One region of the Alkalicoccus luteus genome, then DNA from elsewhere that is predicted to be linked to it. Evidence: riboswitches for the same ligand, from Rfam matches in the RefSeq annotation. Region 1 holds a riboswitch; each other region holds the start of a gene.

What was found. A riboswitch is a leader RNA that binds a small molecule or an ion and turns the genes downstream of it on or off. The one in region 1 is predicted to bind S-adenosylmethionine.
Region 2: another riboswitch for S-adenosylmethionine. It lies ahead of ACSZLD_RS06780 (methionine biosynthesis PLP-dependent protein); the one in region 1 lies ahead of ACSZLD_RS07995 (methionine ABC transporter ATP-binding protein).
Region 3: another riboswitch for S-adenosylmethionine. It lies ahead of metK (methionine adenosyltransferase); the one in region 1 lies ahead of ACSZLD_RS07995 (methionine ABC transporter ATP-binding protein).

The regions. Positions count from the first base shown of each region.
Region 1 is NZ_JBPZEY010000005.1:33,075-40,099, reverse strand. Features, by position in the region: gene ACSZLD_RS08015 (acyl-CoA dehydrogenase FadE) at 1-1,757, shown strand, start outside; gene ACSZLD_RS08010 (FAD/NAD(P)-binding protein) at 1,880-3,013, opposite strand; gene ACSZLD_RS08005 (arsenate reductase family protein) at 3,155-3,511, shown strand; gene gcvH (glycine cleavage system protein GcvH) at 3,603-3,986, shown strand; SAM riboswitch class I at 4,154-4,262, shown strand; gene ACSZLD_RS07995 (methionine ABC transporter ATP-binding protein) at 4,419-5,444, shown strand; gene ACSZLD_RS07990 (methionine ABC transporter permease) at 5,452-6,120, shown strand; gene ACSZLD_RS07985 (MetQ/NlpA family ABC transporter substrate-binding protein) at 6,140-7,025, shown strand, end outside.
Region 2 is NZ_JBPZEY010000004.1:101,813-108,837, forward strand. Features, by position in the region: gene ACSZLD_RS06770 (bifunctional homocysteine S-methyltransferase/methylenetetrahydrofolate reductase) at 1-504, opposite strand, end outside; gene metC (cystathionine beta-lyase) at 501-1,667, opposite strand; gene ACSZLD_RS06780 (methionine biosynthesis PLP-dependent protein) at 1,671-2,795, opposite strand; SAM riboswitch class I at 2,907-3,013, opposite strand; gene ACSZLD_RS06785 (DUF4397 domain-containing protein) at 3,704-4,534, shown strand; gene ACSZLD_RS06790 (class F sortase) at 4,617-5,300, shown strand; gene thiW (energy coupling factor transporter S component ThiW) at 6,130-6,621, opposite strand; gene ACSZLD_RS06800 (four-helix bundle copper-binding protein) at 6,771-7,025, opposite strand, start outside.
Region 3 is NZ_JBPZEY010000001.1:328,566-335,590, reverse strand. Features, by position in the region: gene mobA (molybdenum cofactor guanylyltransferase) at 1-476, shown strand, start outside; gene ytkD (RNA deprotection pyrophosphohydrolase) at 469-960, shown strand; gene pckA (phosphoenolpyruvate carboxykinase (ATP)) at 1,019-2,596, opposite strand; SAM riboswitch class I at 2,818-2,936, shown strand; gene metK (methionine adenosyltransferase) at 3,068-4,279, shown strand; gene ACSZLD_RS01660 (CC/Se motif family (seleno)protein) at 4,540-4,857, shown strand; gene ACSZLD_RS01655 (tautomerase family protein) at 4,946-5,155, opposite strand; gene ACSZLD_RS01650 (gamma carbonic anhydrase) at 5,159-5,716, opposite strand; gene ACSZLD_RS01645 (alpha/beta fold hydrolase) at 5,863-6,681, shown strand; gene mnmM (tRNA 5-(aminomethyl)-2-thiouridylate-methyltransferase MnmM) at 6,641-7,025, opposite strand, start outside.

The sequences.
Region 1 (7,025 bases):
AAGGCGGCGGATTTCTGCTCGACAGCCAGACAGCAGAAAACGTATTTACACCGGAGGATTTCAGCGAAGAGCATAAGATGATTGCGAAAACGACAGAAGATTTCGTAAAGAACAAAGTAGTGCCGGAAATCGAGCACATCGAGAACCACGAGTTTGACCGCTCCGTCAGATTGCTGAAGGAAGCTGGAGAATTAGGCCTTCTTGGTGCCGATGTACCGGAAGAATTCGGAGGCATTGGCCTCGATAAAATCAGTTCCTCGCTGATCACGGAAAAATTTGCGCTTGCAGGATCTTTCTCCCTGACGCAGGGGGCGCACGTCGGGATCGGCTCTCTGCCAATCGTGTTCTTCGGTAATCAGCAGCAGAAAGAGAATTATCTGCCTGCACTGGCTTCCGGTGAAAAGATCGCAGCTTACGCGCTGACAGAGCCAACTTCCGGCTCCGATGCGCTGAGCGCGAAAACGACGGCAAAGCTGACTGAAGACGGCAGCCACTACGTGCTTACAGGTGAAAAACAGTGGATTACGAACGCTGGTTTTGCGGATGTGTTCGTCGTCTATGCTAAAGTCGACGGTGAACACTTCAGCGCATTTATCGTCGAGCGCGACTATGAAGGCGTTTCTGTCGGTCCGGAAGAGAAGAAGATGGGGATTAAAGGGTCCTCTACCCGGACGCTGATTCTGGACGAAGCTAAAGTACCGAAAGAGAACCTTCTTGGAGAAGTCGGCAAAGGTCACGTCATTGCTTTCAACATCCTGAACGTTGGGCGTTATAAGCTCGGCGTCGGCTGTATCGGCGGCGCAAAGCGTGCGATTGAGCTTTCGGCAAAATACGCGAATGAGCGCAAGCAGTTTAAAATGTCCATTTCCAAGTTCACGCTGATTCAGAAGAAGCTTGCGGAAATGGCAGCGAAAACGTATGCGATGGAATCGACGATCTACCGCACAGGCGGCCTGATTGACCAGGCGTTCGAAAACCTGTCCGAAGAAGAACAGAAGGACGGCGGCGCAATCGGAAAAGCGATCAGTGAATATGCGATTGAGTGCTCATTAAATAAATTCTTCGGTTCAGAGGTTCTGGATTTCGTCGTAGACGAAGCGGTACAGATCCACGGCGGATACGGCTTCATGGCCGAGTACGAAGTGGAAACGATGTACCGGAACTCCCGAATCAACCGTATTTTTGAAGGAACAAACGAAATCAACCGCATGCTCGTTCCGGCTACGATTATGAGAAAAGCAATGAAAGGCGAACTGCCGCTTCTGGAGCAGGCAGCAGGTCTTCAGGAAGAGCTCATGATGATGATGCCTCAGGAAGTCGGCGATGAGCCGCTTGAGCAGGAGCGTTACCTGCTGGAGAACGCGAAGAAAGTGTTCCTCATGATTGCAGGCACCGCTGCACAAAAGTACGGTGAAAAGCTGCAGAAGGAACAGGAGCTGCTTGCGAACGTAGCAGATATCGTGAACGAAGTATTCAACATTGAATCGATGATTCTGCGTACAGAAAAAGCAATGGCCCGCGATGGTGAAGACAAAGCGGCTCAAAAGCTTCTCATGACGCAGATTTATGCACAGGAAGCATTCAATAACATCGAAGCAGTAGCGAAGGAATCCCTTGTAGCACTTGAAGAAGGGGACAGCCTGAGAACGATGCTGTCTATTCTGAAAAAGCTGACGCGCCACAATCCGGTGAACCTGATCGCGAAAAAGCGTGAGCTTGCGCAGAAGATCATTGCAGAAGAGCGTTACGTCGTATAACTGTTAGCTACTTTAGGGCGGGATGCCGCCCTAAAATAATTATAATCTTCTTTCTGGCAGCAGAAAGACATTCTCTCAGAAAACCCCGGTCCTCCTGTCTCCCCACAGGCGGACCGGGGTTTTCACATGCAGACAGATGCAGCGATCCTTCTGGCTGCGCGCTGGGCACCGGCGATGTTTCTCGCTGACGGGCCGATTTCCAGCTCGGCGAGGGCACCGGTGACGTAAAGACGATCTGTCCACATAAGCGATGGGGAAAGCTTTGGATACCCGCAGTCTGCACAAGGAAGCGAATAAGCGTCAATCAGCGGCTGAATCCAGGCGGACCCGGGAAGCTCCTTGGAGAAGCCCGTGCACGCCGTTACGGAATCTGCTGACAGAAGGCTTCCGGACGTGAGCTCAAGCTCGACCATGCCGTCTTCGCAGCGCCGGGATCCGGCAGCTTCATCCTGCATCATCGTCAGTCGTCCATCCCGTTCGAGCTTTCTCAGCTTAAACAGCAGCTCGCGCGTCATCGTGCCAGTCCGTCTTTCTGTGTGAATGCAGCGGCGCCGTCTTCGGTGATCCATACGGCTGAATGCCTGCATCCGCTTCGGTCCGAGCCAGCCGGGATCGCTGTCAAACTGGGAAACGCGAAGCGGTTTGCGATGCAGCAAAACGGTTTCGGTGTGACGTTGTTCGGCGAGATAAATCGCCGTATGCGCAGCAGAAATACCTCCTCCAACGACAACGGCGCGTCCGGTAACAGCAGCAGGGTCAAAGGACGGGTCGTAAACGTGCACTGCCTCAGGCTGGAGGGCAGCGGGAATCACAGGGCGGCTGCCGCCTCCGGGAGCTAACAAGAGATTGGCTGTCGTCAACGTGTTCTTTTTTCCATAAACGGTCCAGCCGGGTTGACTTTTTTCCACGTGAACGACCGTATCCTGCAGCCAGCTGTCAGCAATGCCTGTTTCCTGCAGCAGCTCTTTAGACGTGTCATAGAACATAGAACGGGAGGGACGCTTGTAGCGGCCGAGAAAGCTGTCGCCCCGCTTCTCCAGCTCTAATGGATCCGGCGACAAATGGTGAACGAACGTGGAGCGTAAATAGGGCATTCTGATTTTTTCTGTACGTTCTTTCCAAACAGCAAGCGGCTCTGGATGAGGGTCTACCACAGCAATATCTGCAGCGGAGATGCCGGCCTGTCTGCAAAGATGAACCGCTGCCGTCATCCCTTGTATGCCGCCTCCAACGATGAGCCATGAAACGTCACGCATCTAAATCAACTCCTGAAAGAAATTGTAAAACGAAATAATTACGATTTATCGAAAGTATATCGAAATTGCTTCACCGGCGCAACAGAAGATAGAACAATGATGCGAGATGCGGTAAACTGAATGAGGAAAGGAGTGAGAGCGATGAGCGTAACGTTTTATCATTATCCGAAATGCACGACGTGTAAAAAAGCTAAAAAGTGGTTGGAAAATGAAGGAGTCGCATTAGAAGAGGTACATATTGTTGAACATCCGCCTTCTAAAGATGAGCTCAAAAAACTTCATGAACAGAGCGGGCTGCCGCTGAAGCGGTTCTTCAACACGAGCGGACAGAAATACCGTGAGCTTGGCTTAAAGGATAAGCTTGGGGATATGCCGGAAGAAGAGCAGCTGGAACTGCTTGCGTCAGACGGTATGCTGATCAAGCGTCCGATTGCTGCAAAAGATGGACATGTCACAGTCGGCTTCCGCGAAGCAGACTACGAGAAAACCTGGAAATAAGCTTCCGCCGGTTGCGGTGCCAGCAGCTGTTATATTATAGTGGAAGAGGAAGTGTTTGTTTACTTACTACGCAGATGGAGGGATCCGAAGCATGAGCCTGCCAAAGGATTATAAGTATTCAGAAGAGCACGAATGGGTAAAAGAGGAAGATGGAAAAGTACGAATCGGCATCACTGATTTCGCACAGAGTGAATTAGGCGATATCGTATTCGTAGAACTGCCGGAGGTTGGAGATGAGCTGAAGGCAGACGAACCATTTGGAAGTGTGGAATCGGTTAAAACGGTTTCCGAGCTTTACGCGCCAGTCAGCGGAAAAGTGGTGGAAATCAACGAAGAACTGGAGGATTCTCCAGAGCTCGTAAACGAGTCCCCATATGAGCAGGCGTGGATGGTTGTCGTAGAAGTGTCCAGCCAGGACGATGTCGACAAGCTGATGGACGCGGATGCCTACCAGAACATGATTGATCAGGAATAGAACAGCAATCTGAAACCGTTCGGCTTATCAAAAGCTGAACGGTTTTTTCTGGACAGGTGACCAGCGTCATGAACGTCATTGGCAGCTTTCAAGAAGCAGATCGTTTTTTGTTGACAAGCTTAAATCGCAGTGATAATATCCATATCAGACGAAAAAAACGAATAGTCTTCTTATCATGAGAGGTGGAGGGACTGGCCCGATGAAACCCGGCAACCACTGTACACGCGTACAGAAGGTGCCAATTCCTGCGGATGACGAACGTCCGGCAGATGAGAAGAAAGCTTTTCTTTTTAAACAAGAAAGCCTTTCTGCTCATCTGTATGGCAGAAGGGCTTTTTTCGTACGTTATATTTTTTTGCATGAACGCTTCTGTGCGTTAAATGGACTAAAGAGGTATGTTTAATTGCAAATAGATGGAAAGGAGTTTCTCTGTTGATTACGCTCTCGAAGCTAGCGAAAATTTTCCACACGAAAGACGGCGACGTCCGGGCAGTGGATGATATTGATCTGACAATTGATAAAGGAGAAATATTTGGAGTAATCGGGTACAGTGGTGCTGGTAAAAGTACGCTGATCCGCATGCTTAACATGCTGGAAGCACCGACTTCAGGAGAGGTCGATGTCGCCGGACGGCCAATGCACAGCTTATCTAAAGGAAAGCTGAGAGAGGCCCGGCAGGAGATCGGCATGATTTTTCAACATTTCAATCTGCTCTGGTCCCGAACGGTTGCGGAAAACATTGCATTTCCGCTTGAGATCAAAGGGGTGCCGAAGGAGGAGCAGAAGAAACGAGTCGATGAATTAATTCAGCTCGTCGGGTTAGACGGACGGGACGGTTCCTATCCATCTCAGCTGAGCGGCGGTCAAAAGCAGCGTGTCGGCATTGCCCGTGCGCTGGCAAACGATCCGAAAGTGCTGCTCTGTGACGAAGCGACGTCCGCACTTGATCCTAAGACGACGGATTCGATTCTCGATCTGCTCGTCGACATCAATGCAAAGCTTGGGCTGACGATCGTTCTGATCACGCACGAAATGCATGTGATCCGGAAAATATGTCACCGGGTTGCTGTAATGGAAGCCGGGAAGATCGTGGAGCAGGGAGACGTTCTCGATATTTTCCGCCGCCCGCAGCAGGCGATGACGAAGGAATTCGTGAAGCAGGTGACTGAGCCGGAAGAGACAGAAGAGGCACTGAACCACCTGCTGGACCGCGAGGGCATCGGTCATGTTCTGCAGCTGACGTTTGTCGGCGGCGATACGCAGCGGCCGTTGATCACAGACGTTGTACGTAAATTCGACGTCGATATCAGCATTTTGCAAGGAAAGATTTCGCAGACGCAGCACGGGTCCTACGGCTCCTTGTTCGTCAGTATGAACGGGGAAGCTGATACCGTTCAGCAGGCGGTCGCCTATATCCGCGAACAGGAAGTTGAAGTGGAGGTGATCCACGGTGGATAACGTTATCATTCAGGCAGCGTTCCTTGGGGATGTAAACTGGGACAACATGTGGAATGCCACTGTCGAAACACTTTACATGTCTGTTGTAGCACTCGTGTTTACGTTTGTCTTCGGGATTGTTCTCGGACTGCTTTTATTCCTAACCGATCGCAAGCAGCTTTGGGAAAATAAAGCGGCGCACTTTGTTATCGGGGCGTATGTAAACATTTTCCGATCGATTCCTTTCATTATATTAATTGTACTGCTTATCCCGTTTACTCGATCGATCGTCGGCACATTTCTTGGACCATCGGCTGCTCTTCCGGCATTAATTATCGGAGCTGCACCTTTTTACGCTCGAATGGTAGAGATTGCGCTTCGTGAAATCGATAAAGGAGTTATTGAAGCATCGAAAGCTATGGGGGCCACAAACGGACAGATTATTCGTAAAGTTCTGCTTCCGGAATCGATGCCGGCACTTGTTTCCGGGATCACCGTTACAGCCATTGCGCTTGTCAGCTACACGGCAATGGCAGGTGTCATCGGTGCAGGCGGACTTGGTGACCTGGCCTTCCGGGATGGGTTCCAGCGAAACAATCCGGAAATAACGCTCACTGCAACCGTGATTATTCTGGTAATTGTATTTGCCCTTCAGTTCATTGGCGATATGATTACGAATAAAATAGATAAACGATAAATCAGGAGGAATGAATCAAATGAAACGTACCATTCAACTTGCAGGAATCAGTGCTTTATCACTGGCCTTTCTCGCAGCATGCGGCGAAGGAGAAAACAATAACACGACGGAGATCAACAGCGGCGATAATGCTGACAACGTCGAGGACGTAGAAAATAACAGTGAACCGGCTGACAATAACGCCGATGAAGCAGGTAACGAGGAAGACAATGAAGCAGATGAAGAAGCAGCTGGTGATTTTGAGCCGCTCACTGTTGGAGCGTCCAACATTCCACACGCTGAAATTTTGGAATTTGCTGCTCCTATGCTTGAAGAAGAGGGCATTGAACTGGAAATCGTAACATTCAACGACTACATCCTTCCTAACCAGGCACTGGATGAAGGAGAGCTGGATGCGAACTATTTCCAGCACGTGCCGTATCTTGAGTCTCAAATCGATGAATTTGGCTATGACTTTGTGAACAAAGGCGGTATTCACATCGAGCCGATCGGTCTTTACTCTCAGGACTATGATACGCTGGAAGATCTGCCGGAAGGCGCGGATATTATTATGAGTGACTCCGTAGCTGACCACGGCCGAATTTTGACCATGCTTGAAGAGGAAGGTCTGATTACGCTGGAGGAAGGCGTCGGAATTGAAGCAACGGTTGATGACATTGCAGAGAACCCGAATGACTTTAACTTCCAGGCAAACGTAGAAGCGGCTCTGCTGCCAACTGCTTATGAGAACAACGAAGCAGATGCGATCCTGATCAACTCGAACTACGCGCTTGATGCAGGTCTTAATCCACAGGAAGATGCGATCGCACTTGAATCCGCTGAGGACAATCCGTATGCCAACGTCATTGCGGTCCGCGGCGAAGATGAAGACGATCCACGCGCTGACATTCTTGTAGACGTGCTAT
Region 2 (7,025 bases), on a different contig from region 1:
GGCTTGAGCAATGACCGGCCGTGTGGTCTTTGCCCGGACATATGTTAGAATCTGCTTCAGCTCCTCAAAATCATAAAAGGTTTCTAACAAAAAACCGTCCACATCCGTATCAAGCAGGACATCCGCCTGCTCCCGCAGGACGGATAACCGTTCGTCCAGCGGTGTTTTTTCCTGATGCATCGTCGCAACACCGCCAATTGTTGCGACTGTATAGGCACGACCCGCCGCAGCTTTCCTTGCGATAGTGACAGCAGCCCGGTTCAGCTCCTCCACACAGTCGGAAAGCTGATAGCGTGCCAGCTTGGAGGCATTCGCCGCGTAGGTATTTGTTTGAATCAGATCTGCTCCAGCTTCGATGTAAAGCCGGTGAATTTCTTCAATCTGATCCGGATCAGATACGTTCAGCTCTTCAAAGCAGCCCTGAATTCCTTTCTGGTAGAGCAGGGTCCCCATGGCCCCGTCACCGATGACGAGGCTTGTACTCAGTTTTTCCTTCAGGGTCATACCTGCTCCTCCTTTCTGGCAGCAGCAAATGCGTTGGCGAAATCCTGCTTCAGATCCTCTGTCTTTTCCAGTCCGACGGACAGACGGAGCAAGCCATCCGGTATGCCCCGCGCATGCCGTTCTTCGTCCGACATCGCGGCGTGGGACATCGTTCGCGGGTAGGAAAGAATCGATTCCACCGCACCAAGGCTGACTGCAAACACCGGAATTTCCACGTGCTCCACGAAACGGCGGACGGCCTCTTTATCTTTCAGGCGGAAAGATAAAACAGCACCGGCTCCTTCTGACTGTTCTTTGTTCACTGCATAGCCAGGGTGCGTTTCGAGCCCGGGATAGTACACGTGCTCTACTTCGGGCTGCTCTAAAAACCAGGCTGCCAGTTCATGCGCCGACTGTTCCGACACACTCATTCTTGCATGCAGTGTTTTCAGCCCCCGCATGACAAGCCAGCAGTCCTGAGGACCTAAAATCGCACCGAAGCTGTTCTGCAGAAACTGCAGCTCTGCTGCCAAATCGGCATCTTTTACGACAGCGAGTCCGGCAACGACGTCACTGTGCCCGCCTATAAATTTAGTTGCACTGTGCAGTACAACATCGACTCCAAGATCAAGCGGACGCTGCAGAACCGGCGTCATAAATGTATTATCAAGCGCCGTCAAAATGCCGTTGTCTGTTGCAAATTCAGCGATTTCACGAATCGGCGTAATATTCATCGTCGGATTTGACGGTGTTTCCATAAAAATCATTTTTGTGTTTGGCTTAACCGCTGCTTTAACTGCTTCAGGATCAGTCATATCGACAAATGTATGCTCTATTCCCTGCCGATGAAGCACCTTCGTGGTCAAACGGAAGGTGCCGCCGTACACGTCATCTGTAATGACCAGATGGTCACCAGTGGAAAGAAGCATAAATGTGGTCGAAATAGCCGCCATTCCGGAAGCAAAGGCGAATCCATGAGTGCCGTTCTCAAGCCCGGCAATCGTCTCTTCAAGAGCCTGACGCGTCGGATTGCCGGATCGTGCATAATCATAGTCACCAAATTGTTCAATATCAGGCTGGTGAAACGTGGAAGCGTGTTGTACTGGCACACTTACTGCACCAGTAACCGGATCGGTTTTATGAGGCGAATGCAAAAGTGATGTTTGTTTAGAATAGTGGGTCATGGTTTATATCTTCCTTTCCAGCGCTGCTTGTTGAAATGCCGCTTTTAAATCGTTTGTCAGGTCTGAAGCTGATTCGATGCCTACCGAAAATCGGAGCAACCTGTTACAGACACCAAGCTTCATACGCACTTCTTCCGGAACATCTGCATGAGTCTGCGTAGCCGGATACGTCATAAGGCTCTCAACTCCGCCGAGGCTCTCGGCGAATGAGATAACCGACAAGTTTTGCAGGATCGGATTGACCATCGCTTCATCCTCCACCCGGAAGGATAGCATCCCGCCCCTTCCTGGATAAATAACGTCTGTGACGAGGTCTTCCTTCTCCAGGAAGTCAGCGATAATCCGTGCGTTTTCGGTATGCTTATCCATCCGGAGCTGCAACGTTTTCATCCCGCGGATCACGAGCCACGAATCCAACGGAGAAAGTACAGCTCCGATGCTGTTATGATAATAGAACAACTCCTCTCCAACTTTTTCATCTGCTGCGACAATTAACCCGGCAATGACATCGTTGTGTCCGGATAAATACTTGGAGGCACTGTGAATAACGATGTCAGCCCCTTCATCTATAGGCCGCTGAATCACCGGCGTATAAAACGTATTGTCCACGATCAGAAGCAGACCGTGCCGCTTCGCAAGCGCTGCGTAGACAGCCAGATCGGCTTCCTGCATGAGCGGATTCGTTGGTGTTTCGATAAACAGCGCTTTCGTGCGCTCGTTGATTTTAGCCTCAAAGGAATCCGGCTGGTCAGGCTCTGCATAATGAAACGTGATACCCCATCTCGTCCAGCCGTTCTCAAAGAGACGGTACGTTCCGCCGTACAGATCGCTTGTCGCAATAATTTCATCACCCTGTTCAAATAAGGACAGGACTACTTGTACCGCGGCCATCCCCGATGCACAGGCCAGTCCTCTCACGCCACCTTCCAGCTCAGCAATGGACTGCTCCAGCACCGCGCGAGTCGGATTTCCTGTTCGTGAATAATCGAAGCCGGTGGACTGGCCGATTCCTTCATGCCGGTAGGCAGTGGAAAAATAAACGGGAGCATTAACGGCTCCAGTTGTCTGATCGCTGCGGTTCCCTGCTTGTACAAGCTTTGTTTCCAGTGAGTACTTCCGGTCTGTCATGGCTGCGCTCTTCCCTTCTCTGGTTATAGACTGACGAGTCTGGTAACGAGTCTGTAAATATAAAAAACTTCTTTACCGGCTGCGATAAAGAAGAAAGTGTCGTGATTTTTCTTCTTATCTTACAGTCCCCGTTTCGGAAACTGCAGGATTTAGCACCTTGCCAAAGGCTGGTTGCTGAGATATCAACGGGCCGGTCCCTCCATCTCTCTTGATAAGAAAGTTCGTCAGAATATTTAGTTTAACGTGATAATTCCTCATTCTAAGGGAAAATCGCAGCGATTGCAATACTTAGTCTGCTGGAAGCGCTGTCTTTTACGTCAATGAATGATGACGACTAAATTTTTCGCGTCTAGCTCACTTTGTACATTTTAGAGAAACGAATGTGCTCAGGCACGTCCTTGCTGCACTGCAACGATATTCATCCTTCTTTACAAGTTGTCATGATGCTAACACGTTCAGCTGTATATCCTATTTTACTAATTTCACGCCCTTGGTTGATTGAAGGAACCAAGCTGCATGAACTTCCCAGCTTTTTCGCAGGCCTGAAGAAAAAAAGAGCGTGACGAGTCGATCCTTCCGGACGGAAGTGCCGCAGGCGTACTTTCTTTATTCCGATATCAATCATTTATAGAGTCTTTTCAATAAAGCAACGGTTCTCCTTAAAGAAATAATCTCTGTGTGACTGTTACTTATATGGAAGATAAAAACTTTTTTAAATGACACGTATTCCAAATAGTCACGATCGTCACAGCTTCTTTCGTGACATTGTTAGCAACATAAAAAAGTTTTCAGATTATTGGTTTACCTTTTGTACAAACGGGATATATAGTCTATACGTTGGTTGAACAATCTCTTTACATACATTGTATAGAAGTTATTCAACCAATACAAAAATGATCAAGGAGATGATGAGGTTGAGAAAGTTGAAATGGCTTATGATTGTTTTCGTTGCTATGCTTATGTTTGGAAGCGCAGCAGCTCCTGTATTTGCGGACAGTCACGGGGATGACGGCGACAACGCGATGGTGAGGGTATTCCATGCTTCTCCTGATGCTCCGGAAGTAGACGTGTATGTGAACGGTGATGCAGCAGTTGAAGGAGCAGCATTCCAGGATATCACTGACTACCTTGAACTTCCTGCAGGCGATCACGACGTAGCGATTTTCCCAGCCGGTGAAGGCGGCGAAGGAGATCCTGTCATTGAAGAGACACTCACAGTCGAAGGCGGCATGTACTACACAGTAGCTGCTGTCGACACGCTTGAAAACCTCCGTCTTGAAGCTTTTGCTGACGATAACACGGTAACAGAAGGTATGACGAAAATACGTGTCGGCCACCTGTCTCCAGGTGCACCAGCTGTTGACGTCGGGCTTGTCGGTGGAGATTCCCTTTTCGAAGGTGCTGAATTCTTCGCAGTAACGGACTACCTCGAGCTTGACCCAGACACGTATGATCTGGAAATCCGTGCAGCTGGTACGGAAGATGCTGTTCTGGACCTTTCCGGTACAACGCTTGAAGCAGATATGGTGTACTCTGCATACGCAGTAGGCGCAGATGCTGATGAGCTAGATGTTGTTCTCGTCGCTGACGAAGCACACGCTGCTCCATCTGATATGCCGCAAACTGGTATGGGCGGAGCTTCCCAGTCTTCCAGCCTGATGCCGATTGCATTGACAATTGCAGCAGGGGCTCTCGCTGCAGCAGTATTCTTCCGCAGACGTTTTGCTCCACAAGCGTAACCTTTACTGGGTAAGTCTTCTTGTCTTCCTCGGAGCCTGTTCCGGTTCCGGGGAGGACAATTTCTCTTCTCCGGAAACTTCGTTGTCCCCTGAGAGCCCAATGGAGCCCGCTGTATCAGAAGAGGTTGAGGCTGAACCCGGTGACGCGGATGCCGAGTATGCGCCAGATTCAGAAACTGCATCCAGCAGCGAGTCGAACGAACCTGAGGAACATGCAGTTTCCGAAGAAGAGAACGATCCCGAAGAAAATCAAGCTGAAGAAACAGTTGAAGACGTTCAGGAGGCAGAGCCGATTCAACCTGTTCTTGGTGGAACTTCTTCCGGAATGGAACCGGTTCGCATTGAAATTCCCGCAATCGATGTAGATGCGGTCGTGGACGGGTATGGATTGAACGAAGAGGGTCAAATGGCTGTTCCGGATGAGGGTGAAACAGTTGCCTGGTTTAACAGAGGTGCCAAACCAGGAGCGCAAGGTAATTCGGTTCTGGCAGGCCATGTTGATGACTATGAAGGTCCGGCCGTATTTTATGACCTGAAAGAGTTAGAGCCAGGTGACAGCATTCATTTGTATGACGAAGACGGTGAACAGATGACCTTTATTGTACAGTCAATGGAGAGTTATCCGTATGAAGATGCACCAGTTGACCAGGTTTTTGGCGGCACGGCGTCGCGCAATTTAAACTTAATTACGTGCACTGGAGAATTTGACCGCAATGTTGGCACCCACCGTGAACGACTTGTCGTGTATACAGAGCTTGAGCAATAAATATTTTCTGCCGTTCGTATCGACGAACGGCAGAACGCCTTTTTATCCTAAGCTTCAGCTCACAGGCATTCTGGTTTTACGCCTGTGACTGCAGAATAAAGCGAGCCGATGATGATCGGCTCGCTTTTCAGAGTGTTGATAAAGTCATTTTAGGTGAATCACGTTGCATCTGCCTGTATCTGCGGACACTCGCTTTCCAGAGGGAACGGGCTCGGCTTTCTCTTCTTCCCTTCGCCGGATCTTCGCCTCGTTCTGATCCGAGCTCCTTCGATGCCGGCAGCTGCAGTGCGTTTCACGTGCCTGGTTCGGACTGCACGATCGGCTTCCATACAGGATAGAACCTTCCCGATGAGACGTTTCGATGTTGAACAGGGGTGTCCGTACTTCCTACAATTCCGTATAAAAGGTAAAAAAGCAGTCGCGTTTGCCTGTCGTGACATTATTCTCCACAAATCAGAGCTATTTTCCCGGTGTGTCCGGCGGAGGCGCAACAAGCAGTCTGAAGATTTCGTACCGTTCAGATCTGTGAACGGCATCCACGCACGAGCGGAGCCGGACTGGCTTTTGAAGGCTTCTTGTGAGAAGCCTGAGTCCGAGTGAAGCCGCGCCATCCTCCCGTGCCTTTCTTCCCTTCATAACAGGGATCAAACAGCTGAAGGCCAGCCCGCGGCGGGCTAAGTAAGCAGAGGGGAAATACAATCAAGCGAATAAACATGTAAGTGGAAAGACTTTTTCGTTGATGTTAACTGGTCGACGCCTTAAAGAATTGACGAGGCGCGGGAAGTACACGTCGCCGGGAAGGCACTGGCCCTACTCTGTTTTCTTCGTTTTATTCAGATTCGTTTCTTTTTCGATCCGGCCGCCAGCGGCTTAAAATAAGCAGAGCTAGGACGGCACCTGCTGCACTGCTTACAAAGAATGCTGGTACAAAAGCAAAGATAGCTGCTGAATCTCCTAAAAAGAAAATGACGATTGGTACAGCCAACAGCGCTCCGACAATGGATGTTCCGATTACTTCTCCAGCAGCTGCCGCCCACGTTTTACGTGACCATCGGTATGCCAATCCTGCCAGCAGCGCTCCTGCCATCCCTCCGGGAAAGGCCAGAATCGTTCCCAGTCCGAGCAGGTTTCGAAGCAGCCCGATTAAAAATGCAATCAGCACCGCAGGCCCGGGCCCTAATAGGACGGCAGCAATGATGTTTACCGCGTGCTGGACAGGATACGCTCGGGCAACACCAGCTGGAAACCAGATAAATGCTGCACCGACAATTCCAATAGCTGTAAGCATTGCTGTTAAGGTGATCAGTCTTGTATTTTGCATGAAGTTCCCCCTCCCCTCCAAAAGTATAGCAGGTATCCTTTTTCGGCAAACGTATTTAGCATCTTTTCTTCCCGCAGACAGCAAAGAGTGCTGCCCCTGTAGTAGAGACAGCACCTGAGAGTGGTCGATGCTTTCCGTTTCTTTATTTATTAAGCGATAAACCGCTCGCATACGTCAGCACATTTTTTACACATGTCTGCGCAGTGCTGGCAGTGATCGTGATCATGCTGGCCGCATTCATCAGCACAAGCCTTGCAAACGACCACACATGTTTTTAAATATTCATCAAGAAACGGAGAATCTCTGGAAACAGCCTGTTCGGTAAAGGAGCAGACATCCGCACATTCACGGTCGATTCGGATGCACGCTTCCATCATCTTAACGTCGTCTTCCTTTAAGCATTC
Region 3 (7,025 bases), on a different contig from region 1:
AAGCCGCATTAAAGCAGGAGCTGGACATTCCCGTCTTTGCAGATAAACGACCTTTTGAAGGCCCTCTGGCGGGTTTGGAAACGGCAATGGAGCAAACGCAGGCCGTCTGGTGTATCGCTGCGGCATGTGATATGCCGCTCATCAGCGAAGACATCGTGAAGCTGCTGGTGCAGCGAGCAGCGAAGACAAATGCGGATGCGGTTGTTCCGGAAGCGGATGGAAGAAGACAGCCTCTGCTTGCAGCTTACCGCTGTTCGCTGCTTCCACTGGTGACAGCATGCCTGGATGAAGAGAAACGGTCCATGGGAGCGCTGCTTGACAGCATAAAAGTTGACACTGTATCTGAGGCCGATATGATGGAAGCAGGCATAAAAAAGGAAACGATCACCCAGTCCTTTTTTAACATGAACAGGCCGGATGAATACAAATGGATTCGCAGACGGGCAGAGGCTGAAGGAGATGTCACAGATGAGTGAACATGTGTTTAAAGATTTCTACCGAAATACGGTCACCTATTCTACAGAAAACGCGCCGTTTTCAGGCGATCCAAGACATGTCTGGGTCGTATGCCGTTATCGTGACAGCTGGCTGCTGACAAGGCATCCATCCAGAGGAATCGAGTTCCCGGGCGGAAAAGTGGAGCCTGGAGAATCGGCTGACGAGGCGGCTGTGAGAGAAGTATATGAAGAGACAGGCGGACACGTTTCCACGCTTCATTATGTTGGGCAATACATGGTTGAAGGCAGAGCAGAAACGGTCATTAAGAACGTGTATTTTGCAGAAGTGGATCGACTTGAGAAAAAAGAAAGCTACTTTGAAACCGAAGGACCGCTGCTGCTGGAACGCCTTCCGCACCAGCCAAAGAAAAAAAAGAACTACAGCTTCATAATGAAAGATGAGGTGCTTCCCCTCAGTATGAAAGAAATTGAGGCGCGCTTTCTGAACGCAGCTTCCAGCTGACAGGAACACACATAAGAAGCCCGGACCGCCTGTTTGCAGCGGCCCGGGCTTCTTTGCACTATACGACTGGTCCTCCGCGGAGAATGTCAGCTGTTGTAGATGAGAATCGAGTGAAATTTGCTTTGAACTTTGCAGCAAGATCCAGCGCAGCCTGTTCATATTCGTCCAGGCTGTCCCAAACAAGTCTCGGCTGAAGCACTTCAGATGGAACCCCCGGACAGCTGGCCGGCACATCAAGCCCAAAAACAGGATCTGTAATGACAGCCGTACGGGCAAGGTCACCTTTGACAGCTGCATTCACCATAGCACGGGTAAACTTCAAATCCATCCGCCGGCCAGTGCCGCAAGGACCGCCCGTCCATCCCGTATTCACAAGGTAGACGTCCGTACGATGCTTCTTCATACGGTCGCCGAGCATTTCCGCATATGAGGCAGCCTCGCGGGGCAGGAATGGGGCACCGAAGCATGGCGAGAAAACAGGCTGCGGTACGGTGACGCCTCTTTCAGTGCCTGCCAGCTTGCTTGTGTAGCCGGACAAGAAATGATACATCGCCTGCTGAGGTGTCAGACGGCTGATTGGAGGCAGAACACCGGTTGCGTCGGCTGTAAGAAACAAAATCACATCAGGATGACCGCCGGTGCTTGGTAGCTTAGCAGACGGAACAGCTGTCAGCGGATAGGCTGCCCGCGTGTTTTCCGTCAGGGAGCCGTCGTGGAAATCCGGAGAACGATCCTCCTGCAGAACAACGTTTTCCAGTACCGATCCGAACGTAACGGCGTGATAAATCTCAGGCTCTTTCTCACGTTCCAGTCCGATACACTTTGCATAGCACCCGCCCTCAATATTGAAAATACCAGAGTCTGACCAACCGTGTTCATCATCTCCGATCAGAAGCCGGTCCGGGGCGGCAGAGAGCGTCGTTTTTCCAGTACCGGAAAGCCCGAAAAACAAGGCGGTACGGTCCTCATGATCGGCGTTGGCCGAGCAGTGCATCGGCAGCACGTTCAGTTCCGGCAGCAAATAATTCATAACAGAAAAGATCGACTTTTTCATCTCCCCTGCGTACGCGGTTCCGCCTATCAAAATCTTTCTGCGGCTGAATGAAATCATGACGAATACTTCTGACTCCGTGCCGTCTACATGGGGGTCGGCCTGAAACCCTGGGGCGGATAGGATAGTGAATGGCTCCATGGAAGCTTCGCCCTCTATTTCTTCCGGACGAAGGAACAGCTGCATGGCAAACAACTGATGCCAGGCAAGCTCATTGACGACCGTAATCGGGAGTCTGGCATTCTCATCAGCACCTGCAGCAGCTTCACGGACATAAAGCTCCGGCAGCTCGGCTAAATAAGCAAGCACCTTCTGCTCCAGCTTTTCAAAAATCTCCGGCGTTACCGGACGATTAATATCGTTCCAGTCCACATCTGTTGACGCTGCTTCCTTTACAATAAACCGATCTTTAGGAGACCGTCCCGTAAATTCACCTGTTAAGGCTCGAAATGCACCCGAGCTTGAGAGCATCCCCTCTTCTTTTCTAATGGCAGTTTCCACCAGCGCCGATACACTAAGCTGTTTTCGTACATTTTTTTGCTTCAAAACGGAAGCAAGCCGGAGATCATCGTAAATCATGCTCATCAATCATCCGCCCCCTCATCTATTAGTATGTCATATATTTTATTTATAACATACTAATTAAGGAAATCAATGGATTTGGAGAGATTTTTACAATCAAATTTGTTTACGTGTACGTACATACCTTTACAGCTGAAGTGGACAGCTTCGAACATAATGGTGACTCCTGATAGCCGGCAGTTGACATTGGGACCGATGTTGGGTATCATTCTCAAAAGCGGATACTCTTATCCCGAGCTGGCGGAGGGACAGGCCCTGCGAAGCCCGGCAACCATCACTTGAGTAAAAAAGGTGAACGGTGCCAACCTGCAGAACACATGAATCGTGTTCTGACCGATAAGAGGTGAAAGGAAACGAGACAGCCTTCTCCTCAACGGAGAAGGTTTTTTGTTTATGTAACCGGACAGCCCTCATCTGTGGGATTGATGGCTGGGAAAATGAGTGCCGTAATATTGTTCGAGGAGGATTCCTACCATGGCAGGAAAAACACGTTTGTTTACATCAGAATCAGTAACGGAAGGTCACCCGGATAAAATCTGTGATCAAATCTCAGACTCTATTCTGGATGAAATTATGACGCACGACCCGAACGCTCGGGTTGCCTGTGAAACTTCTGTTAATACCGGTTTAGTACTCGTTGCAGGTGAAATTACAACGTCTACCTATGTGGACATTCCGCGAGTTGTGCGGGAAACACTGAAGGATATCGGCTATGTACGCGCAAAATACGGCTTTGATTATGAAACATGTGCGGTATTGACGTCCATTGACGAACAGTCAGCTGATATTGCAGCCGGAGTTGACCAGGCACTGGAAGCACGTGAAGGTCAAATGACAGATGAAGAAATTGAATCGATTGGTGCAGGGGACCAAGGGCTGATGTTCGGCTATGCAGATAATCAGACGCCGGAGCTGATGCCGCTGCCGATCTCCCTTTCTCACAAGCTCGCTCGACGCTTGACAGAGGTGCGAAAAGAACAGATTGTCGACTATCTGCGACCGGATGGGAAAGTACAGGTTACAGTGGAATACGATGAGAATCAGCAGCCTTTACGGGTAGATACGATCGTCATCTCCGCACAGCATCACCCTGAAATAACGCTGGAGCAGATCAAACAGGATCTGACAGAGCACGTCATCAAACCGGTCGTCTCAGCTGATCTGCTTGATGAAGAAACGAAATACTTCATCAATCCGACAGGACGCTTCGTGATTGGTGGGCCTCAGGGAGATGCAGGCCTGACAGGACGTAAAATCATCGTTGATACGTACGGCGGCTATGCGAGACACGGCGGGGGTGCGTTCTCCGGAAAAGACGCAACGAAGGTTGACCGGTCAGCGGCTTATGCCGCACGCTATGTGGCGAAAAACATCGTCGCTTCCGGACTTGCCGATAAGTGTGAAGTGCAGCTGGCCTATGCGATCGGCGTAGCGCAGCCGGTTTCCATCGCTATCGATACGTTTGATTCCGGAAAAGTATCCGAAGACGTACTTGTCCAGGTCGTGCGGAACAACTTTGACCTCCGTCCGGCCGGCATTATTAAAATGCTGGATCTGCGCCGTCCAATTTACAAGCAAACTGCTGCCTATGGCCACTTTGGACGTACAGACATTGAACTGCCGTGGGAAAAAACGGATAAAGCAGAAACGCTGGAAGCAGAAGCGATGCAGCTCATCGGAAAATAATGAGCCGCAGAATAAAGGAATCAACGCTGCACCGATATGACGTCGGTGCAGCTTTTTTCTAATGGTGTATGAATTAAACCGCAACAATTTCGCTTGCTTATTGTGAAGACGCGAAAAGAAAAACAATCATAGATTTTCACATAAACTGCCCGTTTTAACGTACCATAAAAAAGGAAATGCGAGGGTTACAAGATACTTTGCAGGCTTACAACCGCTTGGAGCCTGCGGGTTTTCTTAGATGTAATTAGGAGGAATCAATCATGAGGATTGAAGCTGACAAGCGGACAAGAGAATGGCTGCAAAAGCAGGGAGGGACGTGCACGGTAGAAGTTTTTCCGTTTCCGGGAGAGTTCAAAAACAAGCGAATTTTCGTTGATTTTCACTGTATTCCTCAGGAGCCGTCAAAGGAAGATCATTATGCTAAATATGAGGTAGAAGGATGCACCATTTATATTCATCAGGATTTACAGCCAAAACGTGATACGATTAAACTTCATCTATCCGGAAACACAGCGTTTCAGCACTTGGAAGTGAAGGGCTTGAAACGGCTGATGACCGAGAAAACCACCACCGCCTGAAGGAGAGAGCCAGTCATGGAAATCAAATAGAGAGCTGCCGGCCTAATCAATCAGGAAACCGGCAGCTTTTTTGCGTGCGGAAACGGCTTTACGACTGCCGCTTTCGTTTTTCTGAAATTTGTTCGGCACCGAGTCCATAGTTGTCCATGTCGATCTCCTCGATGATCACCACTGTCGAAGCAGGGTTTTTCTGCAGCTTCTCTTCTAGAAGTCCGGTTACCCCCTCGATTAAATCTGCTTTTTGTTCCTTCGTTAACCCGCCGTGTTCCTTCGTTACCTTAATGTTTACATATGGCATCGTTCAATCTCCTCTCTGACTATTTCCCGGGAAATGATGGTAGCGGCTTTCCTGCATCGCTTTGTACGTGCGTCCTTTTTCCACATAACTTTCCCTAATCCGCTTCATTTCTGCCTGATCCTCTTCTGTCAAATCACGGACGACACGTGCAGGTCTTCCAAGTGCAAGCTTACCAGGGGGAATTTCAGTGCCTGGAGTTACGAGACTGCCGGCGCCGATAAAAGCCCCTTCGCGGATGACTGCTCCATCGAGAACGGTGCTTCCCATCCCAATCAGAGCGTTTTTTTCAATTATGCAAGAGTGCAGCATACATTGGTGGCCGACGGTGACGCCTTCATGAATATGCAGCGGCAGCCCTGGACTTTGATGAAGCAGGCTTTGATCCTGGATATTGACGTTTCGTTCGATGATCGTCGGAGCGACATCGCCCCTGATCACTGTATGATACCAAATGCTTGCACCATCATGAATCTTCACATCGCCAGTAATGACTGCGTTTTCGGCAATATAGGCGCCGGCATGAACGTCTGGTGTTTTTCCTTCATACGGATAATGTATCACGGCTTCCTCTCCTTCCATCATTTTCTTTATCGTACCTTACTTACAGCCGGGATGCACAGCTTCTTTGTTGACGCGGAAGTCAGAAAAAGCGAAGATGAAGAAAATACCAACTGCGGCAGCGACCGTATCAAGGAGTGACAGCAGGAATGTGGACATGGGAAACGGATCAGAATGCGGAAGGAACGGTAGTGATTGTACACGGAGCGGGGGAATATCATCGTCGCTATGATTGGCTGATCCGCCGCTTTAATGATATTGGATTCGATGTGATCATGGGGGATCTTCCCGGACAGGGCACGACACCCGGTCCTCGCGGCCATATTGACAGCTTTCAGGAATATGTGGATACCGTGACAGCATGGATAAAAGAGGCAAAAAGGCGCGAAGGACCGCTGCTTTTATTCGGACACAGTATGGGCGGGCTGATTGCGTCAACTGTTGTGCGTAAACAGTCAGTACCGCGTCCGGACATGCTGCTGTTATCGTCGCCGTGCTTCGGACTCGTGCAGCATCCATCGGTATGGAAGAAAGGAGCGGCGGCTTTGTTGAATCTTACAGCGCCGAAAACAATGTTCCCAAACGGATTGGAACCGGGATCCGGCACGCGCGAAGAAGGAATGCGGTCGAGAGATGAGGGAGATGAACTGCTCGTCAAAAAAGTCAGCGCCCGATGGTATCGGGAACTGCTGAAGGCGATGGAAGAGGCGCACCGGACGACAGGCGTCATGCCGCAGATTCCCGTTTACACCGCTCAAGGCGGAGCAGACCGGATCGTCGACAGGCTGGCAGTAAAGCGCTGGTTTGACAATCTCGATGTATCGGAAAAGCATTGGCGGGAGTGGCCTTCTCTGTATCATGAAGTCATGAATGAGCCGGAGCGGGAGGACGTCTTTGCACATATGGCTGGCTTTATTAAAACGACGCTCAGCCTTTCCGCTGGCGCCGCTTCTCGATCGCGCAAATGAATGGCGGATCGTTTGCCTGATTGATAAATCCGTATTGCAACACTTGATAAGCATGCTGAGGGAGAGACTGCAGAAATGGAAGCAGCTCTCCCTTTTCTGCTTTGCCTTCCTGATGGCCGTGATAGATAACCAGAATGATCCTGCCTCCCGGAAGCAGCTTTTCTAAGAAGAATGAAACAGCCGTAATCGTTGTCTCTGCGGTAGTGGTAACGTCCTTAGGGCCTCCGGGAAGGTAGCCCAGGTTAAACATCACGGCATGTATGCCTTCTTCCCTTACATAGCGAGCCGCATGTTCATGACCATCGTGAATCAATTCTGCCTGAAGCTGTTCCAGCTCCAGCTTA